Diaphorobacter ruginosibacter: one gene and its partner. The protein of the gene in region 2 interacts with the protein of the main gene of each other region in a pairwise test. Links are inferred from orthologs where the notes say so. Each region holds a gene or a part of one and is shown on either strand. Other genes may lie near its edges.

What was found.
Region 1: the proteins of H9K76_RS22185 (region 2) and H9K76_RS09180 interact in binary tests that used the Escherichia coli proteins (3 or more experiments, as listed by UniProt). The link is inferred for Diaphorobacter ruginosibacter from one-to-one orthologs.

The regions. Positions count from the first base shown.
Region 1 is NZ_CP060714.1:1,999,258-2,014,152, reverse strand. Bases 6,260-9,218 are described here. They hold H9K76_RS09180 (sulfate/molybdate ABC transporter ATP-binding protein), read right to left. Parts: upstream 8,324-9,218; coding sequence 7,196-8,323; downstream 6,260-7,195. Other genes in these bases: cysW (sulfate ABC transporter permease subunit CysW), read right to left, coding at 8,378-9,218; H9K76_RS09185 (disulfide bond formation protein B), read right to left, coding at 6,630-7,133; bla (class A beta-lactamase), read right to left, coding at 6,260-6,560. In the rest of the region: H9K76_RS09210 (indolepyruvate ferredoxin oxidoreductase family protein), read right to left, coding at 1-3,217; H9K76_RS09205 (GntR family transcriptional regulator), read left to right, coding at 3,540-4,334; H9K76_RS09200 (RidA family protein), read left to right, coding at 4,422-4,769; H9K76_RS09195 (glutathione S-transferase), read left to right, coding at 4,875-5,558; more of bla, read right to left, coding at 5,607-6,259; more of cysW, read right to left, coding at 9,219-9,304; sulfate ABC transporter permease subunit CysT, read right to left, coding at 9,343-10,218; H9K76_RS09165 (sulfate ABC transporter substrate-binding protein), read right to left, coding at 10,387-11,397; H9K76_RS09160 (LysR family transcriptional regulator), read right to left, coding at 11,535-12,440; H9K76_RS09155 (FMN-dependent NADH-azoreductase), read left to right, coding at 12,596-13,252; H9K76_RS09150 (DEAD/DEAH box helicase), read right to left, coding at 13,340-14,677; H9K76_RS09145 (LrgB family protein), read right to left, coding at 14,785-14,895. UniProt on the Escherichia coli protein: Part of the ABC transporter complex CysAWTP involved in sulfate/thiosulfate import. Responsible for energy coupling to the transport system.
Region 2 is NZ_CP060714.1:4,918,884-4,933,251, reverse strand. The notes cover bases 4,651-7,495. They hold H9K76_RS22185 (glutamate-5-semialdehyde dehydrogenase), read right to left. Parts: upstream 6,791-7,495; coding sequence 5,510-6,790; downstream 4,651-5,509. Other genes in these bases: H9K76_RS22175 (sensor histidine kinase), read right to left, coding at 7,158-7,495; H9K76_RS22180 (hypothetical protein), read left to right, coding at 6,879-7,163; trkA (Trk system potassium transporter TrkA), read right to left, coding at 4,651-5,505. In the rest of the region: H9K76_RS22205 (potassium transporter Kup), read right to left, coding at 1-923; gshA (glutamate--cysteine ligase), read right to left, coding at 1,112-2,407; H9K76_RS22195 (TrkH family potassium uptake protein), read right to left, coding at 2,533-3,999; more of trkA, read right to left, coding at 4,042-4,650; more of H9K76_RS22175, read right to left, coding at 7,496-8,669; H9K76_RS22170 (response regulator transcription factor), read right to left, coding at 8,647-9,342; phnD (phosphate/phosphite/phosphonate ABC transporter substrate-binding protein), read left to right, coding at 9,569-10,558; phnC (phosphonate ABC transporter ATP-binding protein), read left to right, coding at 10,723-11,493; phosphonate ABC transporter, permease protein PhnE, read left to right, coding at 11,481-12,305; phosphonate ABC transporter, permease protein PhnE, read left to right, coding at 12,298-13,119; H9K76_RS22145 (cupin domain-containing protein), read left to right, coding at 13,303-13,746; holA (DNA polymerase III subunit delta), read right to left, coding at 13,795-14,368. UniProt on the Escherichia coli protein: Catalyzes the NADPH-dependent reduction of L-glutamate 5-phosphate into L-glutamate 5-semialdehyde and phosphate. The product spontaneously undergoes cyclization to form 1-pyrroline-5-carboxylate.

The DNA of each region.
Region 1 (14,895 bases), 2.9 Mb from region 2 along the record:
GCCGCGCAAGCAGCCGGAAGCCATGCATCATCCACCCACCCCATTCGCTCTTGGCGGGTCGCCCCGTGCGCTGGTCGATCCGCGACATGCCGGGAGGCGCCAGGTGGAAGGTGAGCCTGTGGCCGTCCTCGAATTGGGCCTTGAGCTGCTCGGCAAACGCCGGCGAGGCATGCAGGCGTGCCACTTCATACTCGTCCTTGTAGGCCATCACCTTGTGGAATCCCTGCGCGACCGCCCTGGCCAGCGCGTCGCTTCCCGGCAAAATGCGCGCCTCGGCTGCTCGCACCTCGTCCACCAGCACGCGGTAGCGCCGGGCGTAGGCGGCGTTCTGGTACTCGGTGAGCATCTGGCTGCGACGGTCGACCAGGGCGTCGAGCGACTGCGGCGCGAGGCTCACCGCCTTGCCGCTCCCCCGCGGTTTCCCGGCAAACGCATGGTTCACCACGTCCTCGGGATGGACCGCATGGCGACGGCCCCAGCGGAAGGCCGCGATGTTCATCTTCACGGCCGCGCCGTTGAGCTCGATCGCCCGCTCGATCGCCTCTGCGCTCACCGGGATCATGCCGCGCTGCCACGCGGCCCCGAGCATGAACAGGTTGGTGGCGATGGAGTCGCCGCACAGCGCAAGCGCCAGGCTGCCGGCATCGATCACCTGCACGTTCTCGGCGCCCACCGCGCGCGCGACTGTCTGCACAAGCGGGTTGGCGGGGAACTGCAGGTCGGGGTTCTGCACGAAAGCCCCGGGCATCACTTCCTGGCTGTTGAGCAGCACGCGCGTGGCGGCCTTGCGCGTCATGGCCAGCGTGTTCGCCGAGGCCGCCACCACGAGGTCGCAGCCCACCACGGCATCGGCCCCGCCCGGGGCAACGCGCACAGCCGCGATCGCATCGTTGCTGGTGCCGAAGCGCATGTGCGTCCACACCGAACCGCCCTTCTGCGCGAGTCCCGCCATGTCGAGTACGCCGGTGCCCTTGCCCTCAAGATGTGCCGCCATGCCAAGCAGCGCACCAATGGTCACCACACCGGTTCCGCCTACGCCCGTGATCACCAGGCTGTATACGCCCTGGCGCAGATCCGGCAACACGGGTTCGGGCAGGAGCAGTCCGGCATCCGAATCACCCTGCGACGAAGCGCCCTTGCGCAGCGCACCGCCGCTCACCGTCACAAAGCTGGGGCAGAAGCCCTTGATGCACGAGAAGTCCTTGTTGCATGCCGACTGGTCGATGGAACGCTTGCGGCCGAGTTCGGTTTCGAGCGGCACAACCGCCACGCAGTTCGACTGCACGCCGCAGTCGCCGCAGCCCTCGCAGACTTCGGGATTGATGACCACGCGCTTGTCGGGATCGGGGAAGGTGCCGCGCTTGCGGCGACGGCGCTTTTCCGCTGCACAGGTCTGGTCATAGACCAGCACGGTGGTGCCCTCGATCTCGCGCAGCGTGCGCTGCACCGCATCCAATTCATCGCGGTGGTGCACCGTCACGCCGGGAGCCCAGCCCGTCACGCCGTCGTACTTGCCGGGTTCGTCGGTCACCACGGCGATGCGCACAACGCCCTCGGCATGCACCTGGTGCGTCATGCGGATGGGATCCAGCGGCCCGTCGTGGCGCTGCCCTCCGGTCATGGCCACAGCATCGTTGTAGAGCAGCTTGAAGGTGATGTTGGTCTTCGCGGCAACCGCCGCGCGCACGGCCAGAAGGCCGGAGTGGAAGTAGGTACCGTCACCCATGTTCTGGAACATGTGCGTGCGCCGGGAGAATGGCGCCTCCCCCACCCACGCCATGCCCTCCGCGCCCATCTGCGTGTAGCCAAGCGTATCGCGGCCCATGGTCTGCGCCATCCAGGAGCACCCGATGCCTGCGTAGGCACGGCTGCCGTCGGGAATACGTGTCGAGGTGTTGTGCGGACAGCCCGCGCAGAAATAGAAACTGCGCGACATCACGTCCACCGACGCGACCTGCGGCCTGCGCTGTGCCAGTTGCTGCACAACCTCCTTGAGCGATGGATCCGCCGCCGCGAGACGCGATCCCACGACCTGCGCAATCATCGATGCATCGAGCGCAAGCTCGGTGCGCAGCAGCTTCGCGCCCTGCTCGTCACGCTTGCCAATCACGCGCGGCGCGTCGGCCTCGCCGTAGAGAATCTCCTTGATCTGGCCTTCGATGAGCCCGCGCTTTTCCTCGATCACGATCACCTGTTCAAGCCCCAGGGCGAATTCGCGCAGGCCGATGGGCTCCAGCGGCCAGACCATGCCCACCTTGTAGACGGCCAACCCGAGCTGCCGTGCGCGCGCTTCATCGATTCCCAGATCGGCCAGCGCCTGCCGCAGGTCGAGCCAGCTCTTGCCCGACGTGACAATGCCGGTGCGAGCGCCCTCGCGGCTACCGAATGCCACGCGGTCAATGCGGTTGGCGCGCGCGAAAGCACGCGCCGCATCGAGCTTGTAGTTGACCAGCCGGAACTCCTGCGCATGCGGCGTATCGGGCAGGCGGATGTTCAGGCCATCCTCCGGCGCGCCGTCCCAGTCAGGCATCGCGATGCGCAACTGGGCATCATCGATGCATACCGAGCCCGAGGCATCGGCCGTGTCCTTGATGCACTTCATGCCGACCCATGCCCCGCTGTAGCGTGACAAGGCCCAGCCGAGCAGGCCGTACGGAACGACTTCGGGCACACCCGCGGGCGAGAGAATCGGGATCTGTGCATCCATCAGCGCATATTCGCTCTGGTGGCACGTGGTCGATGACTCGCACGTATGGTCATCGCCCATCAGCACCAGCACACCGCCGTGCCTGGAGCTGCCCGCAAGGTTCCCGTGGCGAAACGCATCGCCGGAACGGTCCACCCCGGGCCCCTTGCCGTACCAGATCGAGAAGACCCCGTCAAACTTGCCATCGCCTCCGATCTCGGCCTGCTGGGTGCCCCAGACTGCCGTGGCAGCCAGATCCTCGTTGACGCCCGGAATGAACGTGATGTCGTGCTTCTCGAGGTGCTTGCGTGCCTTGACCAGCTGGTCGTCGAACGTGCCCAGCGGCGATCCACGGTATCCGGTGATGTAGCCCGCCGTGTTCAGCCCGGCCGCGCGGTCGCGGCGCTTCTGCACCATGGGCAGGCGCACCAGCGCCTGCACGCCCGTGAGGTAAGCCGTACCCTCGTCGGCCGTGTACTTGTCTTCCAGGTCGACGTTGCGCAATTGGCTCGTGACACTCAAATCACTCATGGCTGTTTGTCTCCCGCCGCGCAGGCCTCCGCGCGGCAATGCGTTGCTGTTCCGTGCAGGCTCCCTGACGCGCTTGCATTCTTCTTCAAGCCTGCCTCCATCAAAGTGTAGACACTTATGACGACATTAGTCAATAACATTACAAGACAGTTTGTGCGAAGATCCGGTACGTGACATGATCCCGGGAAATTGCGGGAATCTCGGGGTTCTCCGCAACTAGAATCGGCAGCCGTTCCATGAAGCGTTGCGGCGCGGATTTTCAGACGAACGGCCCGAGGGATCCGTCCGCAGGCAACCCCTCTCCAACAACGCCCACGCACCTATGGCAACCAAGAAGAAACCCAAAGCAGAACACGTACCGCAGACGCGGGATGAAAGCAGCGTGGAGCGGCTGTATGTGGAGTTGCGCGAGCGAGCGATGCGTTACGACTTTCGCCCCGGCGCGCGCATCAACGAACAGGCGCTGGGCCGCGAGTTCGGCATCAGCCGTCCGCCGCTGCGCGAGGCATTGAATCGCCTCGTGGCGGAAGGCTTCCTGGACTTCGTGATGAACAAGGGCTTCTTCCGCAAGGCCATCAGCGTGGAGGAACTGTTCAACCTCTACCAGGTGCGCATCGCGCTCGAGCGGCGCGCCGTCTATCTGGCGGTCACCCATGCCAGTGACGCCGAGATCGAGTCGCTGGCGGACTACTGGAAAGAGGTGATGGACAACAGCGCGAACATGTCCAGCGCCGAACATCTGCTCACCGACGAGGAGTTCCACCGCCGCCTCACCGCGCTGTCGCACAACCGCGAACTGTGCCAATTCCTCGAACAGGTCACACGGCGGATCCACGTGGCGCGCCACATCGATCTGGAGCAGTCCGACTGGAATGCGCGCGCATTCGACGCGCACGCCCGGCTTGTCGAGCTGATCCGCGCACGCAAGACGGCCGAGGCGCTGGAAGCCCTGTCCGAGCACATCGACCTGAGCCTGAAGCGGGCCGTGCAGATCACCAAGGAGATGGTGGCCAAGTTCTTCCTGCAGGACCAGGGCTGGGAGGCCTCTCAGCCCCCTACCCCAAGCACCGCACCCGCCCTGAAGATGAAGCCACCATCGCTCGCCAGGACGGAATGAGCATCGCGCTCACATACCGCGGCACGGCATTCTTCGACAGGCCGGACCGGGCGTTGTAAGATCTATTTTTTTCTTAAAGGAAAATTCATGACCATCAAACGCCTTCACACCAACACCCGCATGAGCCAGGCCGTCATCGCCAACGGCTTCGTGTTCCTCGCCGGCCAGGTTGCCACCGACACCGCCAAGGACGTCGCCGGCCAGACCCGGGAAATCCTCGACAAGATCGATGCACTGCTCGCCGAGTCCGGAACGGACAAGACCAAGATCGTGCAGGCCACGATCTGGCTGGCCGATCACACGACGTTCGAGCAGATGAATTCCGTGTGGGATGCATGGGTTCCAGCAGGCCACGCACCGGCGCGTGCCTGCGTGGAGTCGGCATTGGCGCGTCCTGCGTTCACCGTGGAAATCGGCGTGGTGGCGGTCGCCTGACCACTCCCGGCCTCCGCTCGACGCCCGCCTTCGGCAGTTGCCTTCCTTGAAGAGCATCGTGAGCCGGACGGCCCGGGTGTATCGATACTGGCGGACAATCAGTGCATGACGTCCGCCCTGCCTGTTCTCTATTCTTTCCGCCGCTGCCCCTACGCGATACGCGCCAGACTCGCACTCGCCTATAGCGGCTTCGCCTGCGAGCTTCGGGAAATCAAGCTGCGCGACAAGCCGCAGTCCCTGTTGCAGGTCTCGCCCAAGGCGACCGTTCCCGTTCTGGTGCTGGCCGATGGCCGCGTCATCGAGCAAAGCCTGGACATCATGCTGCACGCATTGCAGGGCCGTGACGCCGATGGTTGGCTGCAACCGACTGATGGTACGCAGCAGGCCATGCTTGCACTCATCGAGCGCAACGACCGGCATTTCAAGCCGGCGCTCGACCGCAGCAAGTACCCCGATCGCCATGGCAGCGATGAAGTCGCGGAAGCCGCGCGGATCGCAGACGAGTGGCTGGGCTCCCTCGACGAACAGCTCGCGGCCACGGGCTATCTCCTGGGTGTCAACCCGGGCCTGGCCGACATGGCCCTGCGTCCTTTCGTGCGCCAGTTCGCGCACATCGACAAGGACGCCTGGGCCCGCAAGCCATGGCCACACTTGCAGGCCTGGCTGCAACGCTGGATGGACTCGGCGCTGTACGCCGAGGTGATGGAGACCTACCCGGTATGGGTTCCCGGAACCACCGGGCCAACGGTATTCGATGGCTCGGCTCAGTCCACGCGCCCTGCGGTCTAATGCTGTGACAAGACGGCCGCGTGCCGTCACGCCTCCCACCGTTAATGCCTAGGAAGCCTTGCCGCTCCGGTACCAGTCGGCCACCACGCGGCCCACATCCGCCAGCACGGCATCGCGGCCGTCGGAGTCGACCTTCATCGCTCCGGTCAGGAATGCGCTCACCAGCATCGGCGCCGCATCCTTCCCCGCCCAGACCACACTGACCTCATTGGCCGTGCCGTTATCGCCGGAGCCGGTCTTGCCTCCCACCGTCCATTCTCCGGGCATGCCTGCACGCAGGCGTTTGTCGCCGGTACGGCTGGCAAGCAGCCAGTCCTGGAGCTGCTTTTGGCTTTCGGGTGCCAACTCACCCTTGGCATCCGTCAGCAGCGAAAGCGTGGTGCGTGCCATGGCACGCGGCGTGGTGGTGTCGCGCGGATCGCCGATGATCGCGGTGTTCAGGTCGGGTTCGATGCGATCGAGCCGCGTCTTCATATCGCCGCTCATGCGCAGCCAGCGGGTCAGGCCCGCCGGACCGCCCTGGAGGTTGAGCAGCAGGTTGGCAGCGGTGTTGTCGCTTGCCACCACGGCGGCTTCGCAGAGTTCGCGCACCGTCATGCCCTGGGCGTCCGCGAATTTTTCGGTGACGGGTGAATAGGGCACCAGGTCGCGCTTCTCGTAGAGCAGCGCCTGTTCCAGCGGAAACTCGCCCAACTGGGACAGGTGCAGGATGCGGGCCGCCAGCAGCAGCTTGAACGTGCTGCACATGGGAAAAGCCTCGTCCTCGCGACGGCTCAACGTGCGCTCGCTGCCCAGTATCTGCACCGACAGGCCGAGGCGGCCACCGCTTCGCGCCTCCAGTTCGGCAAGCCGCTGCTCGAAGGAGTGGCCCTTCGCCTTCGCGTCGCCATCCCCGAGGCCCGTGAACTGCTTCACCGTACCGCAACCGGTCAGCGAAACACCTGCGGCGCCCAGCAGGCCCAGCGACAGCCACTGGCGCCGCTGCATGTTCATGTCGTTCATTCTTCGGTCCCGCCAACACATAGCCCCCGCACATGCCGGGGAGCCTTGATTCGACTCATCGAACAAGCTTCAACGCCTGCCGCCGCGCACCAGCGCCACGAGCAGTGCGATGGCGATGATCGCAAAGCACACGAAGGACCAGTTGGCGATGGAGCCGCCCAGGAAAGTCCAGTCGATGGCGGTGCAGTCACCCGATCCACGGAAGATCATCGGAATGGAGCGGCTGATCGGATAGTTCTCGATCATCCCGTAGAAGTCGCGACCGCAGGTGGCGAACTCCGGCGGGTACCACTGAAGAAAGCTCTGGCGTGCGGCCACGAAGGCTCCGAAGCCGGCCATCAGCAGTGCCAGGAAGCTCCAGGTCTTCCACCAGCCGGGGCCGGAGCGCATCGCACCGATGCCGGCGAAGACGGCCACGAGAATGAGCGCATAGCGCTGCACGATGCACATCGGGCATGGCTCGAGCCCCACGACGTGCTGCAGATACATGCCGAATGCCAGCATGGCGATACATGCCAGGCTGATGAGCCCGAGAACCTGACGCGGAGCCCGCGAAATCCAGTTGAAAACCACTTTTTGTCCTTTGGAAACCGGCCTTCCGTGGCCAGCTTCCGGCTTGTCGCGGGAAAGTGGCCTCAGATACCGGCAGCTTGGTCCAGGAAAACCTTGGCGTGGCGTGGTGTCACCACCAGCATCTCGCCCTCGCGCAGCCCCTGGTCACGAAACTGCTGCGCCGGAATCTGCGCTTCGATGATCGATTCCGAGGTCGTATTGTCCGCCGATTGGTTATCGGATTCCGGGATAAGTTCCAACCGCGCAATCGGTCCGACGACAATCGCCCGCGACAATTGTGCAACGATACCGCGCGGGCGGCCCTGCGCATCGAGCGCCTGGCCTGGCGAGTAACGCTCCACGTCCAGGTCGTGCGGGCGCACGAAGGCAAAGGCCTTGGCCTCGTTCGCATTGGCGGCATCGACACTGTCGAGCTGCATGCCGTCGTCCAGGTACACGCGGCCGTCGCTTGCGCGGCCCTTGAACAGGTTCACGTCGCCCAGGAAGCCATAGACGAACGGGCTGGCGGGATTGTCCCAGACCTGCTGCGGCGTGCCCTCCTGCTCGATCTTGCCCTTGTTGATGACCACCACGCGGTCGGCCACCTCGAGCGCCTCCTCCTGATCGTGCGTGACGAAGATCGAGGTGACGTGCAACTCGTCATGCAGTCGGCGCAGCCAGCGGCGCAGCTCCTTGCGCACCTTGGCATCCAGCGCACCGAACGGCTCGTCAAGCAGCAGCACCTTGGGCTCCACCGCCAGCGCGCGCGCAAGGGCGATACGCTGGCGCTGGCCGCCAGAGAGCTGGGAAGGATAGCGGTCGGCGATCCAGTCGAGCTGCACCAGCTTGAGCAGGTTCATCACCTTCTCCTTGATCTGGGCCTCGCTCGGGCGTTCCTTGCGCGGCTTCACGCGCAGGCCGAAGGCGACGTTGTCGAAGACCGTCATGTGCCGGAACAGCGCATAGTGCTGGAACACGAAGCCCACGTTGCGATCACGCACGTGCACATCGGTTGTGTCCTCGCCGCTGAAGGAGATGGTGCCGACATCGGCCGTCTCCAGGCCCGCGATGATGCGCAGCAGCGTGGTCTTGCCGCAGCCCGAGGGACCAAGCAAGGCGATGAGCTCGCCGGACTTGATGTCGAGGTTGACGTCGCGCAATGCCTGGAAATCGCCGAACTGCTTGCTGACGTTGCGAATTTCGATGCTCATTCTGTAATCCTTCCTGTTCCCTCCCGCGCCTCGGCGCGAGAGGAAGTCAATTCATCAGCCGGCCGTCGTGGGGCGTTCCGGCGGCATCGCGGCGGCGGCTTCCATCTGCTTTTCCGCCTGCCACTCGGCCACCGACTTGATCACCAGCGTCACCAGTGCCAGCAGGGCCAGCAGCGAGGCAGCGGCAAATGCGGCCACCGATTGGTACTCGTTGTAGAGAATTTCCACGTGCAGCGGAATCGTGTTGGTCTGACCCCGGATGTGGCCCGAGACCACCGACACGGCGCCGAATTCGCCCATCGCCCGGGCGTTGCAGAGGATCACGCCGTACAGCAGGCCCCACTTGATGTTGGGCAGCGTCACGTGCCAGAAAGTCTGCCAGCCACTCGCGCCCAGCACGATCGCGGCCTGCTCTTCGTCATTTCCCTGCGACTGCATCAGCGGAATCAGCTCGCGGGCGATGAACGGAAAGGTCACGAAGATCGTGGCGAGCACGATGCCCGGCACGGCGAAGATGATCTTGATGTCGTGCGCGGCGAGCCAGGGGCCCAGCCAGCCCTGCGCACCGAACACCAGCACGTACATCAGGCCGACCACCACGGGTGAAATCGAGAAAGGCAGGTCGATCAGCGTGATCAGGAACGCCTTGCCCTTGAAGTCGAACTTGGCAATGCACCAGGCCGCGGCCACGCCGAACACCAGGTTCAACGGTACGGCAATCACCGCGGTGATCAGCGTGAGCTTGATCGCGGACCAGGCATCGGGTTCGCGCAGGCCGGCCAGGTAGGCATCCACGCCCTTGCGCAGCGCCTCGGTGAACACCGCGGCGAGCGGCAGCACGAGGAACAGCAGCAGGAACACCAACATGGTGCCGATCAGGATCCAGCGCACGGCACGCGGCTCGGTCGTCGTGAGCTTCTCGGGCTTGCCGCCCTTCTTCGGTGCGGTCAGGCGGTAGGCCACCAGAACCAGCGCGAGCATCGCGCCAATGACCGTCAGCAGGAAATAATGCGATTCGTTCACAGCGGTGCCCCCTGACGCTTGCGCTGCCAAGCCTGCAGGCCGTTGATGACCAGCAGCATGATGAAGGAGAAGAACAGCATGGTCACGGCCACGGCGGTCGCGCCCCGGTAGTCGTATTGCTCGAGCTTGCCGATGATGATGAGCGGCGTGATCTCCGAGACCATGGGCATGTTGCCCGCGATGAAGATGACGGAGCCATACTCACCGATCGCGCGGGCGAAGGCCATCGCAAAGCCCGTGAGCAGCGCGGGCGTGATGCCCGGCAGGATCACCTTGTAGAAGATCTGCCAGCGCGTTGCACCCAGGCTGGTCGCTGCCTCCTCGAGTTCCTTTTCGGAATCCTCGAGCACCGGCTGCACCGTGCGCACCACGAACGGCAGCCCGATGAAGATCAGCGCGATCACCACGCCATTGGGATTGAACGCCAGCTGGATGCCGAGCGGCTCGAGGTACTGCCCCACCCAGCCATTGCCAGCGAGCAGCGCGGTGAGCGAAATGCCGGCCACGGCGGTGGGCAGCGCAAATGGCAGATCGACCAGCGCATCCACGATCTTCTTGCCGGGAAACTGATAGCGCACCAGCACCCATGCCACGAGCAGGCCGAACACCAGGTTCACACAGGCCGCGATGAACGAGGCGCCGAACGTGAGCCGGTAGGACGCCAGCACGCGCGGGGCGGCCACGGCCTCCCAGAACTCTGGCCAGGTCATCTGGAAGGTTCTGAACAGCAGCGCGGCCAAGGGAATCAGCACGATGATGCTCAGGTAGAAAAGCGTGTAGCCCAGCGTGAGCCCGAACCCGGGCAGCACACGTTTGGGCCCGCGCGGGGTGGCGGTTCCCCCGGGCGATGCGTTCAGCGCCGCAGCAGTCATAAATCGGTGTCTTCTTGGTGTGAAATGGGAGCGCGGCCCAGGGTAATGGTCAATGTTCGATGCGCGCGGCCCGAGCCAGCGGAGCACGCACATGAGCCGCCCCGTGGCACCCGTGTGCCACCGCTGGCTCAGGGAAGTGGCGCGCGGTGACCCGGGATGCCGCCAGGCTTACTTGCCGGGCGTGTACAGCTTGTCGAACTGGCCGCCGTCATTGAAGTGCACCTTCTGCGCCTCGCCCAGCGAGCCGAAGTACTTCGCCACGGTGAACTGCTTGATCGGCTTGAACACGTCGGCATGCTTCTTCAGCACCGCTTCCGAGCGCGGGCGCAGAGCGTGCTTTGCGGCGATCTCCTGGGCCTCGTCCGAGTACAGATAGTTCAGGTACTCGGTCGCCAGTTCGCGCGTGCCCTTCTTCGCAACGGTGCGGTCGACCACGGCCACGGGGTTTTCGGCCACGATGCTCACCGACGGATGGATCGCATCGACCTTGCCCTTGCCGAATTCACGTTCCACGGAAACAACTTCCGACTCGAAGGTGATCAGCGCATCGCCGATGTTGCGTTGCAGGAAGATGCTGGTCGCATCGCGGCCGCCCTTGCCCAGCACAGGCACGTTCTTGAACAGCTTGCCCACGAATTCCGCGGCCTGTGCGTCGGTGCCGCCCTTCTCGCGGACATAGCCCCATGCAGCCAGATAGGCGTAGCGGCCGTTGCCGCCGGTCTTCGGGTTGACCACGACGACCTTCACGTCGGGGCGGATCAGGTCTTCCCAATCCTTGATGTTCTTGGGATTGCCATTGCGCACCAGGAACAGCATGGTCGAGGTGGTGGGCGACGCGTCGTTCGGGAACTTCTTCGCCCAGTCCTTCGCGACCACGCCGTTGCCCGCCAGGAAATCGATGTCGGTGGTGGTGTTGAAGGTCACCACGTCGGCTTCCAGGCCGTCATTCACGGCGCGAGCCTGGGCGCTGGAGCCGCCGTGCGCCTGGTCCACCTTCACGTCCTTGCCGGTGGTCTTCTTGTAGTGAGCAATGAAGGCCTGGTTGTAGTCCTTATAGAACTCTCGCGCCACGTCGTAGGAGACGTTGAGCAGCGTATTGGACGACTGGGCGGAAACGGCACTGCCGGCCACCACGGCGACGGCGGCAATCAGGGTCTTGAGTGAGCGGGTCGAAATCATTATGTCTACGTCTCGGTGTTTCTAAAGGTGAACACATTGTGGAGACACATACTTAAAACTCAAACGAATATATTTTTGTTAATTTATCGAAATTTGGAATATAGAAGGATTGGCGGGCCCTGCAGGGCGATAGAGGCTCAGAGCCGACTGCGCTGGGGTATGGTCTCTCCGAGAAAGTCCAGGAAGCTGCGTACCGCAGGCAGCAGGCCGCGGCGGGATGGAAACACCGCATGCACGATGCCGCCGCGCTGGGTCCACCCTGGCAGCAACTCGACCAGGCGACCGTCCTGCAGCTCCTTGTGGCACAGATAGTCGGGCAGCCAGCAGAACCCCGTGCCGCCAATCGCGGCGAACTTGACCATCTGAAGATCGTCGACCACGTAGCGCGGCTTCAGTTGCACCACGGCCTCCTCGCCCTCATCGTTGAAGAGCTGCAGTGTGGTGCGACCTTCGTCGATCGAAATGGACAGACTGTCCAGGCGCTCCAGATCCTGCGGCACGCGAGGCGTTCCCTGCCGGATCAGGAGCTCGGGGCTTGCCACCAGCCTGACGCGCCCTTCCCCGAGGCGCTTGACCACCATGCTGCCGCTTTCCTCGAGCGAATTGCGAACGCGCAGGGCCACGTCGATACCCTCCTCGACCAGGTTGATCGGCCGGTTGAGCACGCGCATCTCCAGCCGGACCTCCGGGCAGCGCGCCATGTAGGTCGGTATGAGTTCGCCGAGCACCGTCTGCGCCAGGGTGACCGGACAGGTCACGCGCACGGTGCCGCGCGGCACTGTCTGCACCTGCGCAACGGCATCGGCCGCTGCCTGGGCCTCGTCTCGCATGGACTGGCAGTGGCGCAGATAGGTCTCGCCCACTTCCGTCAGCGAGAGCTTGCGCGTGGTGCGCTGGAGCAGCCGCACACCGAGCTGCGCCTCCAGTTCGGTGATCCGGCGCGACAGCCGGGACTTCGGAATACCCAGCGCCTTGCTCGCGGCAGTGAAGCCGCCATGCTCCACGATTTCGGCAAAGTACAGCATGTCATTGAGGTCTTGCATGGTGGTCCATCCGGTTAATTAGTTCGATATTCGGGACAATCAATCGCAATTTTGCCATCTAATCAAAAGATCGTTCCGCCATCACAATTCATTCCATCGAGCAGCACAGAAGTGCAGCTCTCCACCCCAGACCTCATTTCAACCGGACATTGACCATGCAACTGCTTCACATCGACTCCTCCATCACCGGCGAACACTCCGTTTCGCGCCAGCTCACCCGTCAGATCGTGGACGCCTGGGTGGCCCGCAACCCTGGCACCCAGGTAGCCCGCCTCGACCTGCTGACCGATGCTCCCGCGCACTTCACGGCTGACGCATTGGCGCCCCGCACCGGCCAGACAGACGGCCTGAGCGAAGCCCAGTTGCGCGAGAACGCTGTTTCGGAACGCCTGGTGAGCCAGTTCCTGGCATCCGACGTGATCGTGGTCGGTGCTCCGTTCTACAACTTCACCATTCCCACGCAGCTCAAGGCCTGGCTCGACCGCCTCGCCCAGCCCGGCCGCACCTTCCGCTACACCGCATCCGGCCCTGAAGGCCTGGCCAAGGGCAAGACGGTGATCGTCGCCTCGACCCGCGGCGGCTTCTACTCCACCAGCGAGCAGGGCCAGGCCATGGAACACCAGGAAAGCTACCTGAAGGTGATGTTCGGCTTCTTCGGCATCACCGACGTGCGCTTCGTGCGCGCCGAAGGCATCGGCATGGGCCCAGAAGCCAAGGCTGCAGGGCTGGCCAGCGCGGTCAAGGACATCGAAGGCGCCGTGCAGGCAAGCAGCGCCAACGAGGAACAGGCCGAGCTCGCCGAAGCAGCCTGACACCCTACGCGCAGCGCCGTATAGAAATGACAAAGGCCGGAGCAATCCGGCCTTTGTCGTTGCATGGGGCATCGCCACGTCAGGGCATCAACGGCCCCGCGTTCTGAAATCCTTGCTGGAATCACCTTCGGCCTTCCGTGCTCCGCCCTCCGCCTGCTCCTCCTCTGCCGCCCGCGCCGCGCGCAGCTTGTCCTTCTTGCTCATGCGCTTGCCCTTCACACCGCCGTTGTTGCCATCCTCATGGGGTTGGCGCTCGGGTGCCGACTCGGTCACGGGATACTGCGGCAGCGTCTGCAGCTGCACGTCGAGCGCGTTGCGCTTGGCAATCAGCCGCCAGTGCGCCTCGGTGGCAGGCGTGACGAAGCTGATCGCCACGCCGCTCAGGCCCGCACGACCCGTGCGGCCGATGCGGTGGGTGTAATCGGTGGGTGAGCGCGGCAGGTCATAGTTCACGACCAGCGGCAGCGCATCGACGTGGATGCCGCGCGCGGCCAGATCGGTGGTGATCAGCACCTGCCACTGGCTGTTCTGGAACTGTTCCAGCACCAGCCGGCGCGCGCCCTGGCTCAGGTCGCCGTGAAATGCCGTGGCATTGATGTTGCGGTCATACAGCTTGTTGGCCACATGCTCCGCGCTGTAGCGGCTTGCAACGAACACCAGCATGCGCTGGCCGGGGTATTGCTTGACCAGTTCATGCAGCAAGGCTGTGCGCTTGTCGGTATCGAGAAGATAGGCGCGCTGCTCGATGGTCGCGTCCTCCTGGTGCGTGTCGGCGATTTCCACACGTGCATGGTCGGGACGCAGCAGGTTCGCCGCGAGCGACTGAACCGCGGGCGGGAAAGTCGCCGACAGCAGCAGCGTCTGGCGCCCGGCAGTTGCGGGAATCAAAGCGAGCACCCTGTCGAGTTCCTCGGCAAAGCCCTGGTCCATGAGCCGGTCGGCCTCGTCCAGCACCAGTGTGCGCAGGCTCGTGAACCGTAGCCGGCTGTGCTCCACCACATCGAGCAGCCGCCCCGGCGTGGCGATCACCACGTCGGCGCCACCACGCAGCGCCATCAGTTGCGGGTTGATCGATACGCCGCCCGTGAGCACGGCCACCTTGGGTCGCCTGCCGAGCGACACGCCGACCTCGTAGATCAGTTCCGCCACCTGCGCCGCCAGCTCGCGCGTGGGCACGAGGATGAGTACCTGGGTCTCCTTGGCACCGCCGCGCTGTGCCGCTGCATCGCCGAGCATCCACGCCTGCAGCAGCGGCAGCACATAGGCCGCCGTCTTGCCCGAGCCGGTGGGCGCCGATGCCAGCAGGTCGCGCCCCTGCAGCACCACAGGAATGGCCTGTTGCTGGATGGCGGTAGGCGCTATCAGGCCACGGGATTGTGCGGCCTGGGCCAGCGATGGGGCGAGGCCGGATGCTAGGAAGGACATGTACAGGAACGGGCGGCGTGTACCGCCCCGGGGAAGAGATCAACCCGCTATTGTCGGGCTTTCGCGGCCCGCGCGTGCAACCTCCAGGAAGAGAGCCCCCGGGGAGCTCAGACCCAGGCCAGCGCCAGCGGCATCAGCACGGCCGTCGCGATCGCGTTCAGGCCCATGGCCAGCGCCGCAAAGCTGCCCGACGTGGGATTGACCTGCAGCTCGCGCGC
Region 2 (14,368 bases):
GCGCCCGTGATCAGCGCCTGCGATGCGATCACCGTCGCCATGGTGGCCAGCACCACCAGCGGCAGCACGGCCCAGCTGGGGGCCAGCATGAAGAACGGGTTCTTGATCGCGTCGGGATTCTCGAGTATCAATGCGCCCTGTCCGAAGTAGCACAGCGTGAGTGCCGGCATGGCGATGCTGAACCAGGCCAGGCGAATCGGCTTGCGGCCGAAGTGGCCCATGTCGGCATAGAGCGCCTCGGCCCCGGTCACGCAGAGCACCACGGCCCCGAGAATCACGAAGCTCACGCCCGGGTTGCTGGCGATGAAGCTCAGCGCATAGTGCGGGCTCAGGCCGCGCAGCACCGTCGGGTGCTGTGAAATGTTCCAAATGCCCAGGACCGCGATGCTTGCGAACCAGATCAGCATGATCGGCCCGAAGAACTTGCCGATGCCGCCGGTGCCGTGCTTCTGGAACCAGAACAGCAGGATCAGCACCACCAGCGTGAGCGGCACGACGCCCTTCGTGAAGTGCGGCGAGACGATCTCCAGACCCTCGACCGCCGACAGCACGGAGATTGCCGGCGTGATGACCCCGTCGCCATAGAACAGGCAGGTGCCGAAGATGCCGATCATCATCAGCACCGACCGCAGTCGTGGCTTGTCCTTCACCGCCTGCGACGCCAGCGCCAGCATGGCGATCAGGCCGCCTTCGCCGTTGTTGTCGGCACGCAGCACCAGCACCACGTACTTGAGCGAGACGATCAGCGTCAGCGTCCAGAACAGGATGGACAGGATGCCGTAGACGTTGTCATGGGTGAACGGCACGTATCCCGAGCCGAAGACCTCCTTCAACGTGTACAGGACACTGGTGCCGATGTCACCATAGACGACACCGATCGCGCCCAGTGTGAGCGATGTGAGGGAGGATTTGGCGTTTTGCACGGGAATCTGGCTGTTTGCCGTAGTGTTGGCGCGAGCGCCTCAAAAGCGGGTCAAAAGCCGATCAAAAGTAGGTCAATGGTCGCTATTTTGCTCTGCCCTTGATTGGACGCAAGCAATGAATGAATGTCGGGGGTCCACCGCACAGCCCACTTGACATTCATCCACGCTTCACACGATTTCCAGCGATATCAGTCGTAGACCTCGGCATTCGGGTCGGTCGCCTCGAGTTCATAGCTGGATGCCAGCATGGCCAGGCGTGCGATCACGCCGTACATGTAGAACCGGTTGGGAGCGCTGGCTCCGGGACGCGCACCCGGCTGCGGCAGGTGCGTGCTGTGCTCGAACGCCAGCGGCACGAAGCTTGCGCCCGGCGCGTTCAGGTTCTCGTCCGTTCCACGCTCGGCATGCATGCGGTAGAAGCCGCCGACCACATAGCGATCCATCATGTAGACCACCGGTTCGGCCACGGCTTCGTGCACGCGCTCGCGGGTGAGCACGCCTTCCTGGACGATCACGTCGTGCACGACCTGGCCATCCTTGATGACGGCCATCTTGTTGCGCGTCTTGCGGTTCAGGTCCTCGAGCTCCTTGGCATCGCGCACCGTCATGATGCCCATGCCATAGGTGCCGTTGTCGGCCTTCACCACCACCCACGGCTTCTCGTTGATGCCATATTCCTTGTACTTGCGGCGCACCTTGGTGAGCGTGGCGTCCACGGCGGTCTGCAACGCATCGAGGCCGATGCCTTCGTTGAAATCGACGCCTTCCACCTTGGTGAACAACGGATTGATCAGCCACGGGTCGATGCCCAGCATCTTGCCGAATCGCTTGGAGACCTCTTCATAGCTCTGGAAGTGGCGGCTCTTGCGGCGCACGCTCCAGCCCGCATGCAGGGGCGGCAGCAGGTACTGCTCATAGAGCTCCTCCAGGATGCCCGGCGGGCCCGCGGAGAGGTCGTTGTTCAGCAGGATGGTGCAGGGGTCGAAGTTCTTCAATCCCAATCGGCGCTTGGTGCGGATCACCGGCTCGAGCGTGATGGACTCGCCGTGAGGCAGCGTCACCGTCGTCGCCTTCTTGATCTCCGGGCTGATCGAGCCCACGCGCACATTCAGTCCGGCCATGTTGAAGATGCGCTGCAGCTGCATCACGTTGGCCAGATAGAAGGTGTTGCGCGAATGATTCTCGGGAATGATCAGCAGGTTGCGCGCCTCGGGGCAGATCTTCTCGATCGCGGCCATGGCCGCCTGCACCGCCAGCGGCAGCATCTGGTCCGTCAGGTTGTTCCAGCCGCCCGGATACAGGTTGGTGTCGACCGGTGCAAGCTTGAAACCGGCATTCCGGATGTCCACGGAGGAATAGAAGGGCGGCGTGTGCTCCATCCATTCCAGGCGGAACCAGCGCTCGATCGCCGGCATCGAATCCAGAATGCGTTGTTCCAGTTCGTTGATTGGCCCGGTCAGGGCGGTAATGAGATGGGGAACCATCAATGTCCTCGCAAAAGACTTCAGGCGGGTTGGCGAAACATTTTAGGCGACTCGTTTATTCAAGCTCAATGAGAACAGGCGCCGGTCGCGACACATGCATCACGGACGGCCTCTGCACGCCGTGGCTAGCGCCGCCAGAAAGTCGGTGTCAGCAGCGCGATGAAGCTCAGGATCTCCAGGCGCCCGAGCAGCATGCCCAGGGTGCAGACCCACAGCTGGAAATCGGTGAGCACCGCGTAGTTCGAGCTCGGGCCCAGCCGTCCCATTGCCGACCCCGAGCAGTGCACGCTCGCCAGCACGGCGGAAAAGGCCGTCAGCGGATCGAGGTCGGTCAGCAGCAGCGCCATGCTCAGCAGGATCACCGTGGCGCCGTACATCAGCATGAAGGCCAGCACCGAGAAGATCATGTGGTTGTCCACCACCGCCTGCCCCAGCCGCACCGGCTGCACTGCCGCCGGGTGGATGATGCGGGTCATCTCGCGCTTGGCCTGCTTCAGCAGGATCAGCATCCGCGCCATCTTGATGCCGCCACCCGTCGAGCCGGCGCCGGTCGCCACGCCCGACAGCATCAGCATGAACACCGGCACGAACACGGGCCAGCCCAGGTAGTCGGCGGTCGTGTAGCCGGTGGTGGTGGCCACGGAGATCAGCTGGAACATGCCCATCCGCAGGGCGTCGGACGGCTCGTACACGCCCTTGGACCAGAGCAGCAGCGCGACCAGCAGGCCACCGCCGATCAGCGTGGCCATCGTCGCCCGCATCTCGATGTCGCGCCAGAAGCCGCGCCAGTTGCCCTTGCGCAACGCAATGAAGTACAGCGCGAAGTTGCAGCTGGCCGCCATCATGAAGAAGATGGCGATGCATTCCATCAGCGGCGACTTGAAGTACGCGAAGCTCGCATCGTGAGGCGTCAGCCCCCCCAGGCTCACGGTTGTGAACATGTGCATGATCGCGTCCTCCGGCGTCATGCCCGCCCACCAGTAGCCCAGCGCGCAGAACAGCGAGAACAGCACGTACACGCCCCACAGCCCCTTGGCGGTCTCCGTCATGCGCGGGGTGAGCTTGGTGTCCTTGACGGGGCCCGCGGCCTCCGCCTTGAACAGCTGGCTCGCTCCCACGCCGAGCAGCGGCAGCACGGCCACCGCCAGGATCAGAATGCCCATGCCGCCGATCCACTGCATGAAGGTGCGCCACATGTTGATCGACAGCGGCAGCTGATCGAGGTTGGACATGACCGTCGAGCCCGTCGTGGTCAGCCCCGACACCGCTTCGAAATAGGCGTGTGTGAACGACATGGGCTGGTGGATCTGCCAGGACACCAGCAGCAGCGGCACCGCGGCGAACAGCGGCAGCACGACCCACACCATCGACACCAGCAGCACGCCGTGGCGCGGCAGGAGTTCACGCTGGTACTTGCGCGTGCCGAACCACAGCACGGCGGACACCAGAAAGGTCAGCAGCATCGAGATCACGTAGCTCTGCCAGAGCCCGTCGTCGGCATACAGCGAGGCCGACAGCGGCACGAGCAGCGCGCCGGCGAACATCGCCAGCAGGGCGCAGAGCAATCGCAGGACGGGCAGGATGTCGGACATGGTGGTCGGATGGGTGGCGGGCGTTTCGGCAGTGCCTGCGGGTCAGAAGTAGGTGGCACTCACGCGGAAGAGCTTTTCCACGTCCTTGACCAGGCGCTTGTTGGGCAGGAAGAACACCACATGGTCGTTGCTTTCGATCACCGTGTGGCTGCGCGGAACGATCACCTGCACCTCCCGCTGCTTCGGCTCGCTGCCCTCCTCCTGTGGTTCCGTCGGATCGGGAAGCCCGCGCACGATCAGCCCCATCGTGACCTCGGGCGGGAGGTGGATGTCGCTGATCTTGCGCCCCACCACGCGAGAGCTCTTGGCATCGCCGCGCGCAACGATCTCCAGCGCCTCGGCCACGCCGCGGCGCAGGCTGTGCACCGCCTGCACGTCGCCCTGCCGCACATAGGCCAGCAGCTCACCGAGCATGGCCTGCGCCGGGGACAGCGCGATGTCGATCTGCGTGCCGTGCATCAGGTCCGCGTAGCTGCGCCGGTTGATGAGCGCCAGCACCCGGCTCGCTCCCATGCGCTTGGCGAGCAGGCTCGCCATGATGTTGTCCTCATCGTCCCCGGTGATGGCCAGGAAAAGGTCGACGTCCTCGATGCTTTCGTTGCCGAGCAATTCCTCATCGGTCGCGTCGCCCTGCAGGACCAGCACATCCGACGGCAGCTCGGACGCGAGCGCCACGCAGCGCTCGGGACTCATCTCGATGATCTTGATGTGATGGCTGCCCTGCCGGGTCAGCTGCCGCGCCAGTCGCAGCGCCACGCGCCCGCCGCCGGCCATCATGATGCGGCGCACCGGCCGGGCATTCTGCCCGCTCGGGCGGTGAAAGGACGACAGCACCTCGGAGATCTGCTCGCGCCCGGACAGCACGAACACTTCGTCCCCCGGCTCCACCATGGTCGAGCCGTCGCAGGAGATGAAGCGGTCGGGCTCCTCCGCGAACCGACGGTAGATGCCCACGATGCGCATGGCCACGTCGGGTGCCATCAGCCGCAGCGCTCCGATGCGATGCCCCACCATCGGAGCGCCGCCGCGCGCGCGCACGGACACCAGGCATGCGCGCCCACCGGCGAATTCGCGCACCTGCATGGCCTCCGGGAACTCGATCAGCTTGCCGATGTAGCGCGTGAGCGACTCCTCAGGGCAGATGATCCGGTCGACGCCGAAGCCGTCCTTGCCCAGCAGCTTGTCGCTCTTGTCCAGGCCCGACGATCGCACGCGCGCCACGAGCTTGGGAACGTTGAACATCACCTGCGCCACCTTGCAGCAGACCAGGTTGGTCTCATCCTGCGCGGCACAGGCGATCAAGAGATCGGTGTCGTTGGCGCCCGCCTCGGCAAGCACCCGGGGATCGATGCCGTTGCCCACCACGCCGCGCAGGTCATAGCGCGACTCGAGCTCGCGCAGGCGTGCCGGATCCTGGTCGATGACCGTGATGTCGTTGCGCTCGGAAACCAGGCTGTCCGCCACGCTCGCGCCGACCCGGCCCGCTCCCAGAATGATGATTTTCATGAGCTCAGCTGCGGATTTCGCCTTCGCCCAGCACCACCCATTTGAGCGAGGTCAGGCCCTCGATGCCCACCGGCCCGCGCGCATGGAACTTGTCCGTGCTGATGCCGATCTCCGCACCCAGGCCGTACTCGAAGCCGTCGGCAAAGCGCGTGCTGGCATTCACCATCACACTGGCCGAGTCCACTTCGCGCAGGAAGGTCTGTGCATGCATGTGGTTGGTGGTGATGATGGCGTCCGTGTGATGGCTCGAATACTTGTTGATGTGGGCGATCGCCTCGTCCACGCCCTCCACGATCTTCACGCTGATGATCGGGGCCAGGTATTCCTCGCTCCAGTCGGCCTCGGTGGCCAGCGCCAGCGTGGCTCCGGCCACCGGCTTGAGGATGTCCAGCACTTCGGGCGTGCCGCGCATCTCCACGCCCTTGGCGGCAAAGACGGCGCCGATCCTTGGCAGGAATTCCGCCGCGACGCCGCGCGCCACCAGCAGGCTTTCGCTGGCATTGCAGGGGCTGTACTTCTGTGTCTTGGCGTTTTCGGTCACCCTCACCGCCATGGCGATGTCACAGGGGTCGTCCACATAGGTGTGGCAGTTGCCATCCAGGTGCTTGATGACCGGCACGCGCGCGTCGCGGCTGATGCGCTCGATCAAACCCTTGCCGCCGCGTGGAATGATCACGTCCACATAGTCGGGCATGGCGATGATCTGGCCCACCACTTCGCGGTCGGTGGTCTGCACCAGCTGCACGCCGTGCTCGGGCAGGCCCGCTTCAGCCAGCGCCCTTGAGACCAGCAGCGCCAGCGCCTTGTTGGAATCGATGGCTTCCGAGCCGCCGCGCAGGATGCAGGCATTGCCGCTCTTGATCGACAGGCTCGCGGCCTCGATGGTCACGTTCGGGCGGCTCTCGTAGATCATGCCGAACACGCCGATCGGCACGCGCATCTGTCCCACGCGGATGCCGCTGGGCTGCTGCTTCATGCCTAGGATCTCGCCGATGATGTCCGGCATCGCCGCCAGTTGCTCGCAGCCCTCGGCGCAGGTCTCCAGCACCTTGGGGGTCAGCTTGAGCCGGTCGACCATGGGCTCGGGCAGGCCCGCGGCGCGCGCGCGCTCGAGGTCGCGGGCGTTGTCGACCTGCAGCGCGTCCACGCTTTCGCGCAGCAGACGGGCCAAGGCCTTGAGCGCTTTGTTTTTAATAGCAGCTGGAGCCTTGGCCATCAGCGCAGAGGCTGCCTTGGCCTGTACTCCGAGAGCGTGGGAATATTCAGCGATGTTGAGCGCGTTCATAGCCATGATTCTCTCCGAAACCGTCCGGCCCGCGTGCACATGGGCCTGTTCCGGTTACGCTTGTTGGCTTTTCCACCCCGCAACCGCCATGTCCGACACCGCACACTACGAACTCCAGAGCCTTCGCGAACGTCTCCAGCAACTGGCCGACGGCAGCCTCAGTCCGCATGGCTTCAGCGACAGCGCCCGCTCGCTGGAGGCTCTGCTGGCGGCCCTGCCCGCCCGCTACGCGGAGGTGCTGTTCGGACTGCTCGATCGGCTCGAGTCGGGCGCCCTGTTCACCGAGGAGAGCTGCTCGTTCAGCCTGAAGGACCTGACCGACAACCTGCGGCTCTGGGCCGACAAGGCCGAGGCGCAGTTGCAGCGCTCATGACGCGCCCGCAACCGGCGGCCGTGGCATAGGCGGCAGCGGCGGCAGCAGCAGCGCGGCCTTCACACCCGTCGGCCCGCCGCCCTGCGCGCTCCGCGCTCCCTCCGCCCGGTTACACACGCTGAGCTGCGCGCCCAGCGCCAGCGCCAGGTCGCGGCAGATGGCCAAACCCAGGCCCGCGCCCTTGCCGCCACCGGTGACGAAGGGCTCGAACAGCCGCTGCGCCACGTTGGCGGCCAGCCCCGGGCCGCTGTCCCAGACCTCGAGTTCGCACCCCTTCCCTTCCAGGCTCCGCAACCGCATGCCCAGCTCCGAGCCTGCCGGCGCGTGCTGGATGGCATTGGTCAGCAGGTTCTTGAGGATTTCCTCCACCATCCACCGCTCGCCCGTCCAGAGCAGCGGAGCCTCGGGGGCATCGAGTGAGAAATCCAGCTGCTGGCGCGCCAGCAGCGGCGAGAGCTCCACCGCCACGTCCTGCATCAAGCCGCGCAGCTCGACCTGTTCGCGCGATGGATCCGGGTCATGCCGGTCGCCCTGGGCACGATTCCACATCAGCAGCTGATGCACCACGCGGCTGGTCCGCCCGGTGGTGTCGGCAATGTGGCCCAGGGCCTCGTGCGCCGGCACATCGCCCTTGAGGCCGGATTCCGCATGCAGCTGCAGCACGGCCAGCGGCGTGCGCAGCTGGTGGGAGGCATCGGCAATGAAGCGCTGCTGCCGCTGCCGGGAGCCATCGACGCGCGCGAGCAGCCCGTTGAACGCGCACAGCAGCGGCCCGACCTCCTCCGGCGTCGATGCGGCGGACAGCGGCTTGAGGTCATCCGGACTGCGCTGGTCGACCGAGCGCGCCAGCACCCGCAGGGGCCGCAGCGCCACGGTGGCGACGACCCACATCGCCACCAGCAGGAGCAAGAGCAGCGCCACCTGCCGGGCCAGCGTGTTCCAGAGAATCGCGCGCCCGATCGCATAGCGGTACGAGACGTACTCACCCACCTGCACCACCACGTAGCGCATGCCCTCCGCGGACTCCACGGGCTGCCACAGCGCCACGAAACGCGCGGGCTCTCCGTCGGGCATCTGGCGGTCATAGAACTGCAGCCGCGAGGCATAGGCCGTGTTCACCGGAGGCAGGCCGGTGTAAGCGGGCAGCGCCGCATCGCCTGCAAGAAAATCGCCATTGAGAAAGTTCACGCGATACAGCAGCGGGCTGCGCCCCGGCTGCTCGCGCAGGTCGGAGCGCACATCGGTGGAGTACAGCTCCAGCGCCGAATGGGGCAGCGTCACCTGGAGCTCGCCGCGCTCGAGCCGGATCATGTCTCCCAGCGCATGGGAGGCCGTCACCAGCAGCCGGTCATAGGCCGTCTGCGTGGTCTGCAGCGCGGTGCGATAGCTCAGCCAGGCGTCGATCAGCACGAATACCAGCAATGGCACCGCCATCCAGATGAGCAGCCTGCGGCGCAGCGAGAACGCCCGCGACGCCGCGGCATCAGGGCTGCGGCGCGCGGCCACCGGCACTGTCCTGGCTTTGCTGGATCAGGTAGCCCACGCCGCGCAGCGTCGTGATCTGCACGTCGGTGTCCAGCAGCTTCTTGCGAAGACGGTGCGCCACCACTTCCACCGCATCGGACTGCGGGGCCTGCCCCGATGGAAACACCAGCGCCATCAACCGCTCCTTCGTCACCGCATGGCCCGGACGCTCCATCAGCGCCGCCAGCAGAGCCGATTCGCGCGGCGTGAGTTCGAGCGCCCGTCCGTCCACGTAGGCCACATGCGACGCGCGCTCCACCCTCAGGCTGCCGCAGCGCATCTCGCCCGCGTTGCCCCCTGCGCGGCGGCACAACGCACGCAGGCGGGCCTCGAGTTCGTCCAGGTCGAAGGGTTTGGCCAGATAGTCGTCCGCACCCGCATTCAGGCCCGCCACGCGGTCGCCCACCGCGCCGCGCGCCGTCACCACCAGCACCGGCACCTCATTGCCCCGGGCCCGCACCTTCGAGACCAGTTGCAGGCCGTCCATGACCGGCAGCCCGAGGTCGAGCATGACCACGTCGTACTGCCCCGCCCCCAGGTGCACGAGCGCCTGCACGCCATCGGTGCAATGCTCGACATGGATGCCGCGCCGCGTGAGCACGCGCGAGAGCGCGGCGCTCAGGTCCAGGTCATCCTCGACCAGAAGCACCTTCATGGCAAAGCCACCTTCATGGAGCCCCATGCATCCGTGCGTATTGCTGCATCGCAGCAATCGCCATGCGCCTCGGCAAACGCCCGTGTAACGAAATTTTTTCCCATATTGAAAGCTACTTGAAAGCCAAGCGCAAGCCAGTCGAAAGCCAGCCGGCGACCGCGCGGATTGTGCTCCCTATAGTCCGAGCATCCCATCATTCAACCAACCCATTCCACAAGGATAAGAGATGGCCTTGAACCTCACCGCACGCGCCGCCCTCCTGGGCGTGGCGCTCGCCGCATCCGGCGCTGCATTCGCCGACGAAGCATGCTCCCACCGCGGCGACCTCGACGCGCAGTTCTGCGACGCCAACAAGGACCTCGTGGCCGACACGCCCACCGACCCGAAGAAGCTCAAGGACCCCAGCACGCTGGTGTTTGCCTTCACGCCGGTGGAAGACCCCTCCGTCTACGAAAAGCTGTTCCGCCCGTTCATGGGCCACCTGTCGCAATGCGTGGGCAAGAAGGTCGTATTCTTCCCCGTGCAGTCGAACGCCGCGCAGATCGAGGCCATGCGCTCGGGCCGCCTGCACATCGCCGCATTCTCGCCCGGTCCGGTGAACTTTGCCGTGAACCTCTCGGGCGCCGTGCCGTTCGCCATCCGTGGCAACGACCAGGGCCCCGTCGGCATGCACCTGAAGATGATCGTGCAGAAGGGCAGCAGCTACCAGAAGCTCGACGACCTGAAGGGCAAGCGCATCGCCCACACCTCGCCGTCGTCGAACTCCGGCAACCTCGCGCCGCGCGCGCTGTTCCCCAAGCTCGGCATCACCCCCGACAAGGACTACAAGGTCGTCTACTCGGGCAAGCATGACCAGTCCATCCTCGGCGTGAAGACCGGCGACTACGACGCCGCCCCGGTGGCCAGCGACGTGCTCGAGCACATGACCGAGCGCGGCGTGGTCGGCAAGGACGACTTCCGGGTGCTCTACACCAGCGAAATGTTCCCCACCGATGCCTACGCGTTCGCCTACAACCTGAAGCCCGAACTACAGGAAAAGATCAAGGGCTGCTTCTTCAACTACAAGGTTCCCGCCGAAATGGCCAAGGGACTGGGCGGCGATCGCTTCCTGCCGATCACCTACAAGAAGGATTGGGAGCTGGTGCGCACCGTGGCCCAGGCCTCCGGCGAATCGTTCACGCGTGAAGCTTTCGACAAGGCCGCTCAGAAGAAATAACGGCTGATTGAACCACGCGGGCGGATGTTGCCGGGCAGCATCCGCCCGCGTTGTCATTTGAAGGGGGCCGCCTTGGGGCGACCTCCTTGCAATCCGCTCCGAAGAACACGATACAAGCACTTGAAGGCACCCTGCCCATGAGCAATCAAGCCCCATCCACCACCATCGACGCCGCCATCGAGATCCGCAGCCTGGTGAAGGAATACCGCGCGGGCCAGCCGATCCTCAAATCGATCGACCTCGCCCTCCCGGCGTCCGGCCTGACCTGCGTGATCGGCCCCTCCGGCACCGGCAAATCGACCATGCTGCGCTGCATCAACCGCCTCGTCGATCCCACTTCGGGCGAGATCTGGGTGAACATCGAGGGCCGGCGCACCGACATGGCGAAACTCAGCGGCCGTGAACTGCGCCGCGCGCGTCGCCACATCGGCATGGTGTTCCAGGAATACAACCTCGTCGACCGGCTGAGCGTGATGGAAAACGTGCTCACGGGCCGCCTCGGCTATCTCTCCGCATGGCGCGCATGGCGGCGCAAGTTCGACGCACAGGACTTCATCCATGCGCAGCAGCTGCTCGACGAGGTGGGCCTCGGCGACTTCGCCTCGCGCCGTGCCGATGCCCTGAGCGGCGGCCAGCGCCAGCGCGTCGGCATCGCCCGCGCGCTCATGCAGCGCCCCGCCGTCCTGCTGGCCGACGAACCCACCTCCTCGCTCGACCCCAAGACCTCCATCGAGATCATCCAGCTGCTACGCGAGCAGGGCATCCAGCGCAAGATCCCGGTGATGGTCAACATCCACGACGTGGAGCTGGCGCGCAACTTCGCGGACCGCATCGTCGGCATGACCGGCGGCCATGTCGTCTACGACGGCGCGCCCGCCGGCCTGACCGAGGAGCACCTCACACAGATCTACGGAGGCAAGGCATGGCTGGAATGACGGACAGGCACGCCACCGCGACCGCATCGGCAAGCCCGGCACAGCGCAAGCCGTTCAGCATGGGCTGGCAGCAGCGCACCGTCCTGCTCGCGCTGCTGGCCTACTGCGCCTGGGCGCTGGCCAGCATGGGGGTGAACAGCGAGCGCCTTGCGAACGGCTGGTCGGCGGCGGCAAAGTTCATCGGCATGATGTTTCCGCCGCAGATGGGCAAGATGGACGAGCTCTGGCAAGGCCTCAAGGAAACCATGCAGATCGCCGTGCTCTCCACCGCCGTGGGCATCGTGCTGAGCCTGCCCGTGGGCCTGATGTCCGCCTCGAACATGTCGCCGGCTCCGCTGCGGGCATTCGGCCGCGGGCTCATCGCCGTGTGCCGTGCGCTGCATCCCGTGATCAGCGCCATCCTGTTCGTGAAGGCCGTCGGCTTCGGACCGCTCGCCGGCATCCTGGCGCTGGTCGTGGCCACCGTCGGCTTCGTCGGCAAGCTGTTCGCCGATGCGATCGAGGAGATCTCGCCCAAGCCGATCGAGGCGATCAAGGCCACCGGCGCCTCGTTCATGAACGTGGTGCTGTTCGGCGTGCTGCCGCAGGTGATCAGCCGCTTCGTGGGCTTCGCCACCTACCAGCTCGACTCCAACCTGCGCAACTCCACCATGGTCGGCATCGTCGGCGCGGGCGGCATCGGCGGCGTGCTGTTCGCCGCTTTCCTGCGCTATGAATACAACTTCGTGTGCACGATCCTGGCCGCGGTGATCGCGATCATCGTGGCCGGGGAACTCATCGTGAACGCCGTGCGAAAGGCCCTCCATGTCTGAAGCAGCGCCGACACTCCACCCCGCCGCACCCGCGAAGTGGGAACGCTTCACCTTCGGCCAGCGCATGCTCCGCTATGTGCTGTGGATCTTCTGCGTATGGGCCATCGTGCAATCGGTGCGCTACATCGAGGTGATTCCCGAGTTCCTCTATGACGCGCCCGAGCAGATGGGCGACATGCTCGGCCGCATGTGGCCGATCGACTGGGCCTACTTCCAGCCTGACGTGCTGCAGGGCCTGACCGAAACGCTGCACATGGCCACGCTCGGCACCGTGCTGTCGCTGTTCCTCGCGCTGCCGCTCGGCGTGATGGTCGCGCCCAACGTCACGAAGAGCAGGACGCTGAACTTCATCGCGCGCGTTCTGCTGGTGGCCAGCCGCTCGGTGAACTCGCTGGTCTGGGCCATGCTGTTCGTCGCCATCTTCGGCCCCGGGCCGCTCGCCGGCATGTTCGCGATCGCGCTGCGCTCCGTGGGCTTCGTCGGCAAGCTGATCGGCGAGGCGCTGGAACAGACGCCCAAGGGCTCCATCGAGGCGCTGCAGGCCACGGGCGCAGGCAAGTTCGCGCAGCTCTGGTACGGCTACTGGCCGCAGATCAAGCCCGCGTTCTGGTCGGTGGCGCTGCTGCGCTGGGACATCAACGTGCGCGAGTCCGGCGTGCTCGGCCTCGTGGGCGCGGGCGGCATCGGCGTCGTGCTCAACACCTGCATCGACCTGTTCCAGTGGGACCGCGTGGCGCTCGTGCTGTTCACCGTGCTGGTGGTGGTCGCGGTGGCGGAAATCATCGTGCTGCAGATCCGCAAGCGCGTGCTGTAAGACAGGCGGGCCGCCCCACCTCGCATCCGCACAAACCCCGAAATGGAAGAGCCCGGGCCTCGCCTATAGTGAATTCCGTCCACTCAGCACATGCCGCGCTCCGGCCCCCCGGACGCGGCATTTCTGTTGGTGGCGTGTCCTGAACAATATTCACACCAGCAAGAAAGAAGGGCGTCTTCCATCATGCGCAGCAACCCGTTCACCAGGATCCCCGGATTCACTTCGTTCACGGCATTGGCCCTGCTGACCGCCACCAGCTTCGTCCATGCCGAGGTCTATCCGCGCGAAAGCATGATCAAGGCCGAAAAGAAGGAGGCAGCAGGAGGCAAGGGTGTGCTGCACGGGGAATATGCGTTCACGCGCGACATGCCGAAGAAGGACGAGGCGATCAAGGAGATCAGCTGGCTCACGCTGAAGCCGGGCGACTCCATCGGCTACCACAAGCACACGACGAACGAAGACACGTACATCATCATCTCGGGCACCGGCATCTTCAAGGACAAGGATGGCAAGGACGTGCCCGTGAAGGCCGGTGACGTGACCATCGTGCGCAAGGGCGAATCGCACGGGCTCACCGCCACGGGAGTCGAGCCGCTGGTGTTTGTCGATGTGATTGCCGAGCAGTAACCGCCGCCTGCCGGCTGCGCCACGACCAGGCCCCGCTTCGTTCCGCCGTCAGCGCGCCCCGCAGGTCTTGCACAGCTGCAGCCCCAGGCGCTGCAGTGCCAGCCAGCCGTTCTGCGGCCAGTCGGGTTGCTTCAGGCCCTTGACGATGCCGTCCACCGTGTGCGCCGACTGCAGCAGCCGCGCCAGCGCGGCATCTCCCACGTTCGGCAGGATGCGCTCGAACAGGCGCTCCTTCGGCCCCCAGATGCGGTTTTCGCGCAGCGCCATGGGCAGGGGCTTGCCGGCATTCATCGCGTCTTTCACGCGCTTCAGCGAGCGGATGTCCTCGGCCAGCGCCCAGTGCACCAGCACCTCGGCCTCGCCTTCGGCCTGCAGGCCGTCCATCATGCGCTGCATGCGGGCGACGTTGCCGGAGAGCACGGCCTCGGAGAGCTTGAAGACGTCGTAGCGCGCGACGTTGAGCACGGCCTGCTCCACCTGTGACCAGGTGAGCTCGCCCTGCGGATACAGCAGCGCGAGCTTCTGGATTTCCTGGTGCGCGGCAAGCAGGTTGCCCTCCACGCGATCGGCAAAGAAGGCCAACGTGCGCTGGCCCTCCTCGCCTGCGACCACGCGCTGGCCC